One region of the Mycobacterium sp. IDUB_37 genome, then DNA from elsewhere that is predicted to be linked to it. Evidence: riboswitches for the same ligand, from Rfam matches in the RefSeq annotation. Region 1 holds a riboswitch; the other holds the start of a gene.
What was found. A riboswitch is a leader RNA that binds a small molecule or an ion and turns the genes downstream of it on or off. The one in region 1 is predicted to bind cobalamin.
Positions count from the first base shown of each region.

Region 1 (7,740 bases):
TCTCGTATCCCGCGGTGATGATCGACACGATCTGATCGCGAATCTCGTTGGTGCTCAGGGCGTGACCCTCGTCCGAGCGCCCGCTGAGCAACGCGGTCAACATGTGGTCGTCGGGTCGCGGCGCACCGCGGGCATCGGCGATCTCGGAGTCGATGAGATCGTCGATGCGTTCGCGGGCAGTCATCGCGCGTCGCCAGGCGGGGGAGTTGAGCCGCTGGTGTAGCCGCATCACCTGAGGCGGTATGTGCGTCAGGTCCAGCAGGTGCTGCAGTTGCGCGCCCAAAAAATCCGAATGTGCCGCCATTCGTGAACCGAAGAGGCTCTCGGCGGTGCTGCGCCGCACGGCTGAGCGCAGGCCCTGGTAGATGTCGAGGCGCTGCCCGGGCTGCCAGCCGTCGATCATCTCGTCGACGGTGGACACCATGGTGGCGACATAATCCTGGATCTGCCGGTGCCGCAGTCCGGGCGCCACGACGCTGCGCCGACGCCGGTGGTCCTCTCCGTCGCTGACGATCAGTGCGGTGGGTCCGTCGACGGGCGCCAGATTCTCGAACGTTTCCCGCCAACTGAAGGCATCGGCGTTGCCGAACACAAACTTATTCGCTTCCGGCCCAAGCAGATAAACGATGCCGTGCCGGCCGATTCCGGCATTGATCACCGCGCCACGACGCTTGTACAGCGCAAGCAGCGCTTCACCGGGCCGGTAGGGGACTGTCCGGTATGAGCTCATTCGAGCACCTCCGACAACTCCAGCCACTGGCCTTCCAGGGTCACGACCTCGCTCTCGAGGGTGCGCAATTCCTGGGTCAGTCGCGTGATGGCGACGTGGTCGGATTGATCGTGCTCGGCGAGTTCGGTGTGCTTGGCCGCGATCCGATCGGCCGCGCGGGCCAACTGGCGGTCGACGGAGGCCAACTCCTTCTCGGCGGCGCGGCGTTGTGCCCCCGACATCGAGTCCGTGGGCCGTACAGGTGTCCGGTCCACCGGCTTCGCCGGCGCCCGCGCGGCCAGTCGCAGGTAGTCGTCCACCCCGCCCGGCAGGTGACGCAACCGGCCGTCCAGGATCGCGTACTGCTGATCGGTGACGCGTTCGAGCAGGTAGCGGTCGTGGGAGACGACGATCAAGGTGCCCGGCCACGAGTCGAGCAGGTCCTCGGTGGCGGTCAGCATGTCGGTGTCCACGTCATTGGTGGGTTCGTCGAGAAGCAGCACGTTCGGCTCGGACAACAGGATGAGCATGAGTTGCAGGCGCCTGCGCTGGCCGCCGGAGAGCTCACCGACGCGCGACGAAAGCTTGCCGGCGAAGCCCAAGCGCTCGAGCAGCTGTGTGGGCGTCATCTCCTTGCCGCCGACCTCGTAGCCGGCCTGCAGGCGGCCCAGAATATCGGCGATTCGGTCACCGGCCAGGGCGATCAGCTCGCTGCCCTGTTGATCCAGCACGGCCAACCGGACCGTCTTACCGCGCTTCACCCGCCCGGTGGTCGGTTGGATGGTGCCGGCGATCAGACCGAGCAGGGTGGACTTGCCTGCGCCGTTGGCCCCGACGATCCCGGTGCGCTCACCAGGGGCGATCCGCCACTCGACCTCGTTGAACACTGGGCGGCCGTCGAACGAAACGGACACATCGAGCAGGTCGATGACGTCTTTGCCCAGCCGGGCGGTGGCCAGCTTGGCCAGCTCGACCGTGTCGCGGATTGGCGGAACGTCAGCGATCAGCTGATTTGCGGCCTCGATGCGGAACTTGGGTTTGGAGGTGCGCGCCGGCGCGCCCCGACGCAACCAGGCCAACTCCTTGCGCATCAGGTTCTGCCGTTTGGCCTCACTCGAGGCGGCCATCCGGTCCCGCTCGACCCGCTGCAGCACATACGCCGCGTAGCCGCCTTCGAACGGCTCGACGATGCCGTCGTGCACCTCCCAGGTGTTGTTGGCGACTTCGTCGAGGAACCAGCGGTCGTGGGTGACCAGCAGCAACCCGCCGGTATTGCGTGCCCAGCGTTGTTTGAGGTGTTCGGCCAGCCAGGTAATGCCTTCGATGTCGAGGTGGTTGGTCGGCTCATCAAGCGCGATCACGTCCCACTCGCCAACGAGCAACTGCGCCAGCTGAACCCGTCGTCGCTGGCCTCCGCTCAACGTGGAAACCATTGCATCCCAATTGATATCGGCCACCAGGCCGTCGACGACGTCGCGGATACGGGCGTCGCCGGCCCACTGGTGTTCGGGGCGGTCACCGACCAGCGACCAGCCCACGGTGTGGCTGGGATCAAGGGTGTCGGCCTGGCTCAGCGCGCTCACCCGCAGACCGCTGCGCTGAGTGACCCGCCCCGAGTGCGGCTTGATCTGTCCGGTGAGCAGGCTCAGCAGGCTGGACTTGCCGTCGCCGTTACGGCCCACGATGCCGATGCGGGCACCGTCGTTCACGCCGAGCGTGACCGATTCGAGTATCACCTGGTTCGGATATGCCAGGTGTATGGACTCGGCTCCGAGCAGGTGTGCCACTGGACTGAGGCTACCGGCCCGCAAAGTGAAGTCCGGACGCTCGGTTGATTGGCTACCGTGTGGCCCGACGGAATGCGACAATCTCACCCGTAAGGCAACGACGATGCAGGAAGCCGGTGAAAATCCGGCGCGGTCCCGCCACTGTCATCGGGGAGCGACCCTCACTAGCCACGGTCATATGACTGGAAGGCGAGGTTAGCGGCGATCCGAGAGCCAGGATACTCGCGTCGTTGCGTCCTGCTACCCGGGGCGGTGTACCCCGAGAAAGCTGATCGACGTCGATGTCTCTTCGTCTTTTCTGGCGCCTCCAATGGCGCAGTTAGTCTCGCCGGCAGGGGTTTTCGCCATCACCGCGGGCGAAATACGGTGACCGCCCCGATCTGGATGGCCGCACCGCCGGAGGTGCACTCAGCGTTGCTGAGCGGTGGTCCGGGGGTGGGTCCGATGTTGTCGTCCGCGGCGGCGTGGGCTTCATTGAGCGTCGAATACAGCGAAACCGCGCAGGAACTCGTGGCGCTCTTGTCGGCGGTGCAGGCCGGAGCTTGGGACGGCCCGACCGCTGCGACGTACGTTGCCGCTCACCTGCCGTATCTGGCGTGGCTGTTGCAAGCCGGCACCGACAGCGCGCTAATGGCCGCCCAACAGGAGGTCGCCGCGGCGGCCTGGGTCACGGCGCTGGCGGCCATGCCGACGTTGCCCGAACTGGCGGCCAATCACGCCACCCACGCGGTGCTGATGACGACCAATTTCTTTGGTATCAATACGATCCCGATCGCGCTCAACGAAGCCGACTACCTACGGATGTGGATTCAAGCCGCCACCGTGATGAGCAGCTACCAAGCGGTCACCACGGCTGCCGTGACTGCGGCACCGCTGCCGACGGCAGCGCCGGAAATCATGAAGGGCGACAGTCAGCAGGTCGGTGCCGCCGAGACATCGTCACTGCGGGACCAGTTCAACCAGTTCCTGCAGTGGTTGTGGGACCTGTACACCAAGTTCTACAACGAGGTCATCCAGCCGTTCAACAACTGGCTGCAGAACCTGCCGTTCTTCCAGGCGCTGTTCTCCGGCTTCGATCCCTACCTGGTCAGCCTGGGCAACCCGCTGACCTATCTCAGCCCGCTGAATATCGGGTTCGCCCTCGGCTACCCGCTGGATTTCGCTACTTACGTGGTCCTGCTGTCGCAGATGTTCTCATTCGTCGCGCTCGATCTCACTGCGGCGTTCGCCTCGGGTAATCCATTGACCATCGGTTTCACCATCATCTTCGTCACCGTCGAAATCTTCGGCACGGTGATCACCGACACCATCGCACTGCTGAAGACGACGCTGGAGAGCACTCTCGCGCTGACCCTGGCGCTGGTGCCGCTGCTGACGGTGCCATTGGTGCCGTTGGCCGCCGGCGCGGTACTGGCACCGATCGGCGTCAAAGCCTTGGTGGCGCTCGCGCCGGCGCCGCCACCGCCACCCCCGACGCCCGCTACGCCACCCCTGGCAGCGTTGGGCCCCAGCACTCCGACATCCAGTCCGGCCCCGACTCCAACCGGCGTCGAGGCGACGGCCCCGGCGCCATCGCCCGGTGCACCGCCGTCTACCGCAGCACCACCGACGACGACGGGTACGGGCGTACCCGCGCATATGGATGCCATGGGTTATCTGTTGGCCGACCTGAGCTCGGCAGCCAAGCGGGCGGCGGCCGCCCGCGCGCGAAAGAAGGCGACGGAGCCCGACAGCGCTGAGGAACCCGAGGCCGCGGCGGCGCCGCAGGAGCAGGCCAAGTCGCCGCGACGCCGTCGGGCGAAGGCCGGCCTGTTCGGCCGCGGTTACGAATACATGGACCTGGAGCCCGAAGCGGCGACGGCGTCGGCTACCGGCGGGAAATCCATTGGTTTCGCGGGCACCCTGCCCAACCGGGCGACCTCGGCGGCGACGGGGCTGACTGCACTGGCCGAGGATGAGTTCGGCGGCGGCGCACGCCTGCCGATGATGCCGCGAACCTGGGCTGGCCAGACCTCGCCGGACGAGGAAAGCCTGTAACAGTGGTGGGGTGCGACTGACGACGATCATCGCGGCGATCTGCGTCGTCGGTTGCCTGTCTGGCTGCGGTCCCGGCGATCGCCGCGCTGACGCGCAACACTTGCAGGACGTTATGGCAGGCATGCCCGGCGTGTCCTCAGCCCGGGTGAGCTACCACAACGATGTTGACCATGGCGTCGGCATCAATATCTTCGCGGCTGTTCCGGCGGCGACCAGCGAGCAGATCCGTGACCTCGTGGTCAGGATCAACACAGCTCGCCGCGACAGGTTTGCTGGATACGCGCAGAACGCGATGTTCGACATCACCGCCGACCACCGTGCCTTGTTGAGCCGGCTGGCCGAGCTGGACCCTGACCAGATTGCTGGTGACGTGACGCGACTGCGTCAGGTCACCTCACTGATTTCAGCGAACCAATTCGCCTGGTTCCGGAATGGATCCAACAGTGTGCTCGACCTGCGCGACGTCGCCACGCCGACGGCGGCCATCCTGCCCGCGTTGGTGGACACGGTCGGTTCGACGAACGTCGAAGTGGGTGTGGCACCCACGGTTTCGCCACGACCGTGGGGCGCCCGCTTCCCGTTCACGCATGACGAAAGCGACCAGCTGCAACAGCGGGTCGGCGGGCTGCCGGTTTCCGTACGCGCCGTCGGCACGGCAGGAGCAAAGGCAATCGTCGCCATTGATGTCGTGATCAGCGGGCCCGAGCATGCTGAGGCTGACGTGGAGAACACCGTTCGCTCGCTGGGACCAGCTGATCCGCTGGTGCTGACGTGGACCGTCGAGCGCGCCGGTTGGCAAGGCTCCGTAGTTGTCGACGGGTGCAGCGAAGCGGCGAGTCCGCCGGCGGTCGGGCCGGACGCAGTCGCCCTTCAGGCCGCAGTCCGGGCGCATCTTGAAAGTTGCCCGTCGCGCTGAGGCCTGTCAGGTGCGACGATGCATTCCCGTCGATCTGCGCCAAGGCCGATGTGCCATGATGTCCACGCTGGTCAAGGCCTAACTCTGGGAGTTCTGAGGAGCATGGTGGATCTCAATTTGTCGATGGTCACGCGACCGGTCGAGCGTCTGGTAGCCACAGCTCAAAACGGTCTGGAAGTCCTGCGGTTGGGAGGCCTGGAAACGGGCAGCATCCCGTCGCCCTCTCAGATCGTCGAGAGCGTGCCGATGTACAAGCTGCGGCGCTACTTCCCGCCGGACAACCGGCCCGGACAGCCACCGGTGGGCACGCCGATATTGATGGTGCACCCGATGATGATGTCGGCGGACATGTGGGACGTGACCCGCGAAGACGGCGCGGTCGGCATCCTGCATGCCAGGGGACTGGATTGCTGGGTCATCGACTTCGGCTCGCCGGACAAGGTCGAGGGCGGCATGCGCCGCAACCTGGCCGATCACATCGTGGCGCTGAGCCAGGCCATCGACACCGTGTACGAGGCCACCGGCCAGGACGTGCACCTGGTTGGCTACTCACAGGGCGGCATGTGGAGCTATCAGGTCGCCGCCTACCGGCGTTCCAAGAACCTCGCGAGCATCGTGACGTTCGGTTCCCCGGTCGACACCTTGGCCGCGCTGCCGATGGGTATCCCGGCCAACTTCGGTGCCGACATCGCCGATTTCATGGCCGATCACGTTTTCAATCACTTGAACATCCCAAGTTGGTTGGCGCGCACCGGTTTCCAGATGATGGACCCGATCAAGACCGCGCAGTCCCGTATCGACTTCGTGCGTCAGTTGCATGACCGGGAATCGCTGCTGCCGCGCGAGCAGCAGCGCAGGTTCCTCGAGCGCGAAGGCTGGATCGCCTGGTCGGGGCCGGCGATTGCTGAACTGCTCAAGCAGTTCATCGCCCACAACCGCATGATGACCGGCGGTTTCGCCATCAACGGCCAGATGGTGACGCTCACCGACATCACCTGCCCGATTCTGTCGTTCGTCGGTGAAGTCGACGACATCGGTCAGCCTGCTTCGGTGCGCGGCATCCGGCGCGCTGCCCCCAACACCGAAGTTTACGAATGTTTGATCCGGACAGGACATTTCGGTCTTGTCGTGGGATCGAGGGCGGCTCAGCAGAGCTGGCCGACCGTCGCTGACTGGGTGAACTGGATTTCCAGCGACGGCGACAAGCCGGCCACCATCGCCGTGATGGTGGAGCGGCCGGCGGACGCGACCGACACCGGCGTGGCTTTGAGCGCCCGGGTCGCACACGGCATCGGCGAGGTCTCCGAAGCAGCACTGGCGCTGGCCCGCGGTGCGACTGACGCCATCTTTGCGGCCAACCGATCCATGCGCACCCTGGCGGTTGAGACTGTCCGCACATTTCCACGGTTGGCCCGGCTGGGTCAGCTCAACGACCACACGCGAATCTCGTTGGGCCGCATCATCGAGGAGCAGGCACACGATGCCCCGCAGGGCGAGTTCCTGCTGTTCGACGGCCGCGTACACACCTACGAGGCGGTCAACAGGCGCATCAACAACGTCGTCCGCGGCTTGATCGAGGTCGGGGTACGGCAGGGCGACCGGGTGGGCATCCTGATGGAGACCCGACCCAGCGCGCTGGTCGCGATCGCGGCGCTGTCGCGGCTCGGTGGCGTGGCCGTGCTGATGCGCCAAGACATCGATTTGCCCGCCCAGGTTCGGCTCGGGAATGTGACCGAGATCCTGACCGACCCGACCAACCTCGAGGCCGCCGGCCAGCTGGGGCGCGTGCTGGTGCTCGGTGGCGGTGAGCTGCGCGATCTCGAGGTGCCCGAGGACGCCGACGTGGTCGACATGGAACAGATCGACCCGGATGCGGTGCAGCTACCTGCCTGGTACCGGCCCAATCCGGGCTTCGCCCGTGACCAGGCATTCATCGTGTTCAGCACCGGTGGCGGCGAACTGGTCGCCAAGCAGATCACCAACTTCCGGTGGGCCCTGTCGGCGTTCGGTACCGCATCGACGGCAGCTCTTGACCGCAAGGACACGGTGTACTGCTTGACGCCGTTGCATCACGAGTCTGCGGTGCTGGTCAGCCTGGGCGGCGCCGTCGTCGGCGGTACCCGCATCGCATTGTCACGCAGTCTGCATCCCGAGCGGTTCGTGGCCGAGGTGCGTCAATACGGCGTGACGGTGGTGTCCTATACCTGGGCCATGCTGCGCGATGTCGTCGACGACCCGGAGTTCGCGCTGCACGGCAACCACCCGGTGCGACTGTTCATCGGATCCGGCAT
Region 1 covers NZ_JBVAXG010000006.1:357,532-365,271, reverse strand. The annotation lists gene ACZY1I_RS21960 (cytochrome P450) at 1-730, opposite strand, end outside; gene ACZY1I_RS21955 (ABC-F family ATP-binding cassette domain-containing protein) at 727-2,496, opposite strand; cobalamin riboswitch at 2,560-2,740, shown strand; gene ACZY1I_RS21950 (PPE domain-containing protein) at 2,863-4,533, shown strand; gene ACZY1I_RS21945 (hypothetical protein) at 4,544-5,449, shown strand; gene ACZY1I_RS21940 (acyl-CoA synthetase) at 5,552-7,740, shown strand, end outside.

Region 2 (7,740 bases), on a different contig from region 1:
ATACAACTCGGCGGGGTCGATCCGGCGCAGGTCGACTCCATACAGTTCGACCGCGCCTTCGGCCGGATCGTTGAACCGGGGCAGCAGTTTGGCCAGAGTCGATTTCCCGGACCCGGACGGTCCGACCAGCGCTGTGATGGTGCCCCGCTCGAGGCGCAGATCGATTTCGGTGAGGGCAACCGTGTCTGCGTATGTGACCCGCACGCCGCGCAGCCGTACCACCGGCCCGGCGGTCGTGGGATCGGGTTCGACGGGTTCATCCGGCGTCGAAAGCTCTGGGGTGGCGAGTAATTCACGAATTTCCCGGTATACCTTCAGCCCGGTGACCAAGGGATGCACCGACATCAGCAGGGTCATCCATCCCGAAGTTATGACGGTGCCGAACACCAGGAAGGCAATGAAGCTCGCCAGGGAAATGTCTCCGTCGGCGGTGAGTATGCCTCCGGCCGTTGCGACAACAAGCAGGATGCTCGGCGGCGACAGCAGTATCTCCGCGGTCACGCTGGCGACGCTCGTAGATTTGGCCCAGTCGAGGAAGAAGTGCGCGAAACCACGCGCCACGTCTTGGAAACGCCGACTCGATTCGCCGGGAGTGCCGAACGCCTTCACCACGCCGATGCCGTTCACGAACTCCACCGCCGCGCCGTTGAGGCGCGCCAGCCATTCCATGAACTCCGGATACTTGGTGCCCGCGCTGGCCATCGCGCGTTGGTAGGCGCCCAGGCCGGCGAACACCGGCAGCAGGGTCGCCAGTGCCATCCGCCAGTCGAGGGCGAAAAGGTAGACCAATGCCACCAGCGGCGGCACCGCGGCGGCGCTGAGCTCGACGATCGAGTGCGCGATCAGCCGATGCAGCGCCGCGACGTCGTCTTCGACCGCCTTCTTGACGATGCCGGAATTGCGGTCGCTGAACCAGTTGAGCGGCACCCTGGTCAATTTGGCCAGAAGTTCACGGCGGATTCGAAACGACACCCGGATGTCAGCCAGATGAGTCATCACGCCGGCAGCCAGGACACCGAGTTGTTTGACTGCCAGCGCGACGATCGCCACGATCACGACCGGCCAGAGGTTGTGGTCGCCGCCGAGGAGTCGTTTGCTCACCTCCACGACCACAACGAGTGGAGCCATGCCCGCCAGCGAGCTCAGTGCCGACAGCAGAGCGCAGGCGATGAGCGTGGTCCGCGCTGACTTGAGAATTTCCGGCGATCGCACGGCTTCCGGTTCAGGGTGGGGTCGCACGCATACCTCCGTCGCAACTCTCTTGCCGCGGACCAACGTGGCAATGATGCGCTACGTCAGCAACGTTGAGGCACCGCGGTGCGGCGGTCGCGCAGCTGCGGCCAAATACGATCGCCGGTTACTCATGCAAAAGGTTCGCAGGACACTTGCAAATTGCCTGCACGTAGTCGGGCGCAGGAATATTGTCGGCGGATGCCCGGTAGGTGCAGCCCGCGGGTGCAATTGGGTGCAACAATGGCGCCTGTACGGCGATGATGATGCAGGAAGCCGGTGTGAATCCGGCGCGGTCCCGCCACTGTCATCGGGGAGCGACCCTCACACGCCACGGCCATTGGCTGGAAGGCGAGGCGAGCAGCGATCCGAGAGCCAGGAGACTCACATCATCGCGACCTGCTAACCCGGGGCGGAGCACCCCGGAGAGAGCTGACGCTTTGAGCATCTTCGCGTCCGGGGCCTGCCCCTAATGACCGCCCCGTTCTGGATGGCCGCGCCGCCCGAGGTGCACTCGGCGCTGCTGTCCAGCGGTCCGGGGCCCGGGCCGCTTCTCGTCTCCGCGGCTGCCTGGGATTCACTGAGCACCGAGTACGCCGAAGTCGCCGACGAGCTGACCGCCGTGGTGAGCGCCGTGCAGGCCGGGGCCTGGGCCGGTCCGACCGCCGAGGCCTATGCGGTCGCCCATGCGCCGTATCTGGCGTGGCTGATGCAGGCCAGCGCGGACAGCGCCGCGACCGCCGCCCAGCAGCAGATCGCGGCCGCCGCCTACACCGCGGCCCTGGCTGCCATGCCAACTCTGGGTGAGCTGGCCGCCAACCATGCCACCAATGCGGTGTTGACCGCGACGAACTTCTTCGGGATCAACACCATCCCGATCGCGCTCAACGAGGCCGACTACGCACGGATGTGGACCCAGGCCGCCGCCGTCATGAGTGCCTATCAAGGGGTCTCTTCGGCGGCGGTGACGGGGTCGCCGCACTCGAGCGCGGCGCCGGCGATCGTGAACGGGAACCCGACGGCGGCCTCCGCCGACCCGTTCTCGGCGATCACCGACTTTTTCGCGGCCGTCGACAAGGTCTTCAACAGCGTGGGCGGTGAAGGCGGCGGCGACCTGTTCTCCTACATCTTCAGCGTCCCTCCCGGAACCGATCCGCTGTCGTGGCTCGTCGGCAAAATCAGCACCTTGTCGTCGCCTACCAGCGGCTACCCCGCACTCCTGCAGGGACTCACCAGCGCGGCCGGCAACAACCCCGCTTTGCTGGCACTGGCCTACCTGTTCGGCGCGGCCGCGATCGGCTACGACCTGACGATCCAGGCCATCCAGTTCCTGGTCACCTTTCCGTTGCTGGCGGTGGGGCTCGCCGCTCCCCTGCTCGCCCTCCCGGCGGCGGTGGGGGGTTTCGGGGCAGGTGGCGTCATCGGCATCGCCGAGATACACGCCCACCTGGATGCAGGTCTGGGACCCGTCCCGGACGAGCCGATCGCCGCGTTGAGCCCGGGTTCGACGACGGTTTCGGGACCGGCTGCGCCGGCACCGGCCCCGGCGGCTTCCGCCCCGGCGCTTGGCCCGGCGCCGTCGGTGCCGGCTCCCGCGCTCGGGGCGCCTGCCGCGCCTGCCGCACCAACACCGCCGCCGGCCCAGCCCGCGGGGCCGATTCCCTACCTGATGGGCATCCCCGCCGGCCTGCCGTCCCGGGCGAGTGCCCGGGTCAGCACCAAAAGTAAGGCCAGTCGTCCCGACGTCGCCGCCGCCCCGGCCGCCGCGGCGGCGTCAGCGAAGAAGAAGGCACGGTCTCGTCGACCACGGCGAGACAACGTCGAAGTCAAAGGCCGCGGTTACGAATACGTGGATCTCGACGACCCGGTCGGCGAAGATCCCGGGACCGCCGCGTCGGACCGGGGTGCGGGACCCCTGGGCTTCACCGGGACCGCCCGGCGGGTGGCCGCGGCCGCGGGATTGACGATGCTGACCGACGACACTTTCGGCAGCGGCCCGAGAGAGCCGCTGGTGCCCAGCACCTGGGCGCCGGACGAGTCCGGTGGGGCGGGCGGAGAAGACGACAGCAGTGCTTGAAAGCCGAGACGCCGCAATGCGGATTGAGGAACAGTGGGCAGCGTGTCATTTCTGAGCGTGCCGCCCGAGTCGCTGGCGGCGGCGGCAACGGATCTGACGAGCATCGGTTCGGCGATCGACGCCGTGCAGACGGCCGCCGCGGCCCGCACCACCGGACTGCTGGCCGCCGGCACCGACGAGGTATCGACGAAGGTCGCCGCGCTGTTCGCCGATTACGGTCGGCAGTTCCAAGCGGTCAGCGCGCAGGTCGGCGCGTCTCAACAGCAGTTTGTTCAGACCCTGAGTGCAGCGGCCGGATCGTATCTGGCCACCGAACTTGCCCAGCGCGATCTGCTCGCAACCGGGACGACCGCAGGCCCTGCGGCGGTCGAGACGCTGATCATGGGCGGCACCGGCAATCCCACCCCGAGTGCCGCCTACCTGAACAACATCTACAACGCCTACATCGCGCCGCTCATCTCCCCGTTGACCGCAGTCCCGACCGGTTTGACCACACCCGAGCAGGGCTTCCCGCTGACCGGTCTCAACAGTCTGACTTTCGACACATCGATCGCCCGCGGAGTCGACATCCTGAAGCAGGCGATCGCAGCTCAACCGCCGGGCACCCAAACCGTCGTCTTCGGTTTCTCCCAGAGCGCCACCGTCGTCACCAACTATCTCAATGGCATTGCCAACGGTTCGATAGCTCCACCGAACCCGGCCGACCTGCGGTTCGTGCTGGCCGGCAATCCCAACAATCCGAACGGCGGCTTCTACGAACGATTCACCGGCTTGTACATACCGGGCTTCAACCAGTCATTCGGTGGCGCCACACCAAACTTGGCCTACCCGACGGACATCTACACGATCCAATACGACGGCTTCGCCAATTTTCCGCGGTACCCAATCAACCTCCTGGCGGACGCCAACGCCCTCGCCGGCCTGTACTACGGCCACCTGAGTCCGAGCCCCGCATACGAAAACCTCACGGCCGCGCAACTCGCGTCAGCGATCGTCGCGCCGGTGTCTCCCGGAACCACCGGCAGCACCACCTACTACGTGATTCCGAGTCAGGACCTGCCGCTGCTGAGGCCGCTCAACCTACCGCAGCCGTTGCTCAATCTGATTCAGCCGCAGTTGCGGGTGCTGGTCGATCTGGGCTACGGCGATATCGGCGGAGCCAATACCGAATACGCGAACCTGCCCACCCCGGCCGGCCTGTTCCCCCTGATCAACCCGATCAACGTCGGGACCTACCTGGTCAAGGGCACCGTACAAGGCGTGCAGGCCAATCTGGTGTTAGCTGGATTACTGCCGCCGTCAGACATGCCGAACACCTACCCATTTGTTCCGCAATTAGATCCAGGCCTGACGATCAACCTTGGCCAGTCTCCGGTTACTTTGCTGTCGGCGGTGACGACGGCGATCGGCACCGGGCTACACGCCCTGCCTATCCCACCTTTCGGAGCCGGCTGAGATTCGGCTGACGCTCACACCGTTTGCCTGCAGAACTTCTGCGGAACTCTTAACAACTCTCGCGCGACTACTAGGTATGCGGTCTCTGATTGCGCGCGGCTGACGGTGACCGCGCCGGTCTGGATGGCGTTCCCACCCGAGGTTCATTCGGTGTCGCTGAGCAGCGGCCCGGGACCGGGCTCTCTGCTGGCCGCGGCCGCAGCATGGAACGCCTTGAGCACCGCCTACTCCGAGGCGCTCGACGACCTGTCGGCGCTGGTGGCTGCGGTGCAAGCCGGCGTGTGGCAGGGCCTCAGCGCCGAGTCGTATGCCGCCGCCAATGCGCCTTACCTGGCGTGGCTGGCGCAAGCCGTCGTCAACGCCGCCGCGACAGCCGCCCAGCACGAGACCGCGGCCGGCGCTTACACCACCGCATTGGTCTGCATGCCCACCCCGGGTGAGCTGGCCGCCAACCACGTCACCCACGCTGCCTTGATGGCAACGAACTTCTTCGGCGTGAACACCATCCCCATCACGCTCAATGAAGCTGACTACGCGCGGATGTGGATTCAGGCCGCCGCCGTCATGAGCACCTATCAAGCGGTTTCGGCTCAGACCGTGGCCGCGGTGCCCGCTACGTCACCGGCGCCCGTGATAGTGAAATCCGGCAACCCCGCGGCCGCATCCACTTCCCCCGACGACATCGCAACCCTCTGGGAGAACCTCGTGCGAAGCGTGGTGGATCAGTTGTTCGGCGTCCAGAGCCCGCCCGAACTCGATTCGCTGGACACGTTCTTTCCGGCGGTTCAACAGTTCTTGAGGTCCCCTTCCCCGGAGCTGTTGGGTGCTCTGGTGGTGGCAGCGACGTACGAAGTCACCTTCGACACCCTGTTCGCCTCGCCCGCGGCGCTGCTGGGCACTCCGTTCCTGACGTTCAGCGGCCTGGCCGGCTTGGCGGGACTCGCCAGACTTGCCGCGGTACCTCAGCCGGATCAGTTGCCCACTGACGACAGCCGGCTTCCGGACTCCCCCGCAGCTCAAGCACGGTCGGCCGCAGGGATCGCACCGGCGGTCGCGGCCCCCGCGCCTGCCGCGTCGGCCGGGACTGGCCCGGCGCCGCCCGCACCAGCGCCGGCGGCGCCGGCATCGGCTCCGGCGGCCGCCGCAACGGGTTTCGGCTACCTGGTGTCCAGTCGTGGACCTGACGACGGGGAGGGTCCGACACTGACCGATCGCGGCAAGGGCATGACGCTGCCGGCGCCCGTCGCCGCGGCGGCCGCAGCTTCAGCGCGTGAATCAGCGCGGGGACGGTCGCGGCGACGCGCACGCGCCGTGATGCGCGGGCGCGGTCGCGAATACATGGACATCGATTCCGAGCTGAGCGCTCCACCGGACCACGCACCCGCCGCCACGGCTGCGTCCAACCAGGGTGCGGGGCCGTTGGGGTTCACCGGGACGGTGTCGGCGGCAGCGGAGGTCCGCCCGGAAGGGTTGATCACACTGGCTGACGGCCTCGATGGCGAACCCGTCGCGCCGAGGCTGCCCCACACGTGGGGCAGCGACCGCATTGAGAATCCGCCGGGGGTCTGAACCTACTGACCCGCGTTGCTGGCCAATTCGGTCGCGTACGAGCTGACGAAGTGACCCGCCGACGGCCCGCCGTTGCAGGATCCGTCGGATTCACCTGGGCGCTTGATCCACAGGTACGCGTCGGCGTGCCCGCCCGAAGTGTTGGTGGTGGGCGGCGTGCCCAGGGCCCGGCCGCTGGGATTGCACCAGCTGAGCGCGGAGTCGGCGGCGGGCCCCGCGCCGTTGCGGCCGGTGTCGATCACGTAGTGCGCACCGCCGGTCATGCCGGAGATCGCCTCGCCGTAGCCGGTCTCTTCATCGGTGGTGAAGAAGTTCGAGACATTGAGACTGAAGCCGCGCGCATGACCTACGCCGGCTTGGTTGAGCCGGTTGGCGATCTCCTCGGCGCTCAGCCAGCGCGAGTGCCCGCCGTCGACGTACACCACCGCCGCCGGGTCGTGGGTCAGCGCGTCGACGGCATAGCTGATCAGGCTGTAGCGCTCCTGGCGCTGATCACCGGACAGGCAGTCGGCCATGTCGAGCGCGTCGGGTTCGACGACGAACGTAGCCGGCGAGCCGCCCAGACCGGAGGCGATCCCATCGATCCACGCCTTGTAGTCGGCGCCCGACGAGAAGCCGCCGGCGGCGTAGCTGCCACAGTCACGGTGCGGGATGCCGTACAGCGCGAAGATGGGCATGCTGCCGGCAGCTTGCGCCGCGCCGACATAGCTAGCGACCCTGCCGCCGACCGAGCCGGCCGGAAATGCCTGGTCCAGCCAGTAGGCCTGCGGCGTGCTGGCGATGACTGCGAGCTGGGCACTGCCCGGGTTGGCGTTGTGCGCGCCCATGGCTGCTGACGCGGGATCTACGTAGAAAGGCTGTCCGGCCAACGGGTTTCCCGAATCGGCCAGCCGCATCGCCGGGGCGGGACTCACGGGGGTGGCGGTGAATCCCGCTACAGCAACGGCCGCAACCGCTGTCAGGGGAACGATCCAACGCGCGACTGCACCAGCGACTGAGGAGATCACAGCGAAGAAGATAGTGTCGCACCGCAGCAAATGCCAATTATGCGTGTGTCTGATGCCACAACCGGCGCTCTGGCCCCCTGCCTCACTCCAATCACGTAGCGATAACGGGTCTTGAGGCTCAGCCGAGGTTCTTCAGTGCCTGAACCAGACCGAACAAGCCCGCCGCACCGGTGCCCGTATTGAACAAGCCCGAAAGCACGCCGCTGAATTGCCCGCTCGGGACCATGCCTACCGGGCCGGTGATGCCGGTGTTGAAGAAACCCGAGATCCTGCCGTTCAACGCCGCACCGCCACTGGCCTGATTGAAGAAGCCCGAGATATTACCGGCGCCGTTGCCGATCGCGGAATTGTTGAGGCCCGAGATTCCATTGCCTATGTTGTTGAACCCGGAATTGGGGAGGC
Region 2 covers NZ_JBVAXG010000001.1:812,473-820,212, reverse strand. The annotation lists gene ACZY1I_RS03855 (ABC transporter ATP-binding protein) at 1-1,239, opposite strand, end outside; cobalamin riboswitch at 1,457-1,636, shown strand; gene ACZY1I_RS03850 (PPE domain-containing protein) at 1,703-3,307, shown strand; gene ACZY1I_RS03845 (PE-PPE domain-containing protein) at 3,350-4,762, shown strand; gene ACZY1I_RS03840 (PPE domain-containing protein) at 4,868-6,331, shown strand; gene ACZY1I_RS03835 (glycoside hydrolase family 6 protein) at 6,334-7,338, opposite strand; gene ACZY1I_RS03830 (PPE family protein) at 7,457-7,740, opposite strand, start outside.
Region 2: linked by a shared signal. The riboswitch ahead of ACZY1I_RS03850 (PPE domain-containing protein) and the one ahead of ACZY1I_RS21950 (PPE domain-containing protein) in region 1 are both predicted to bind cobalamin.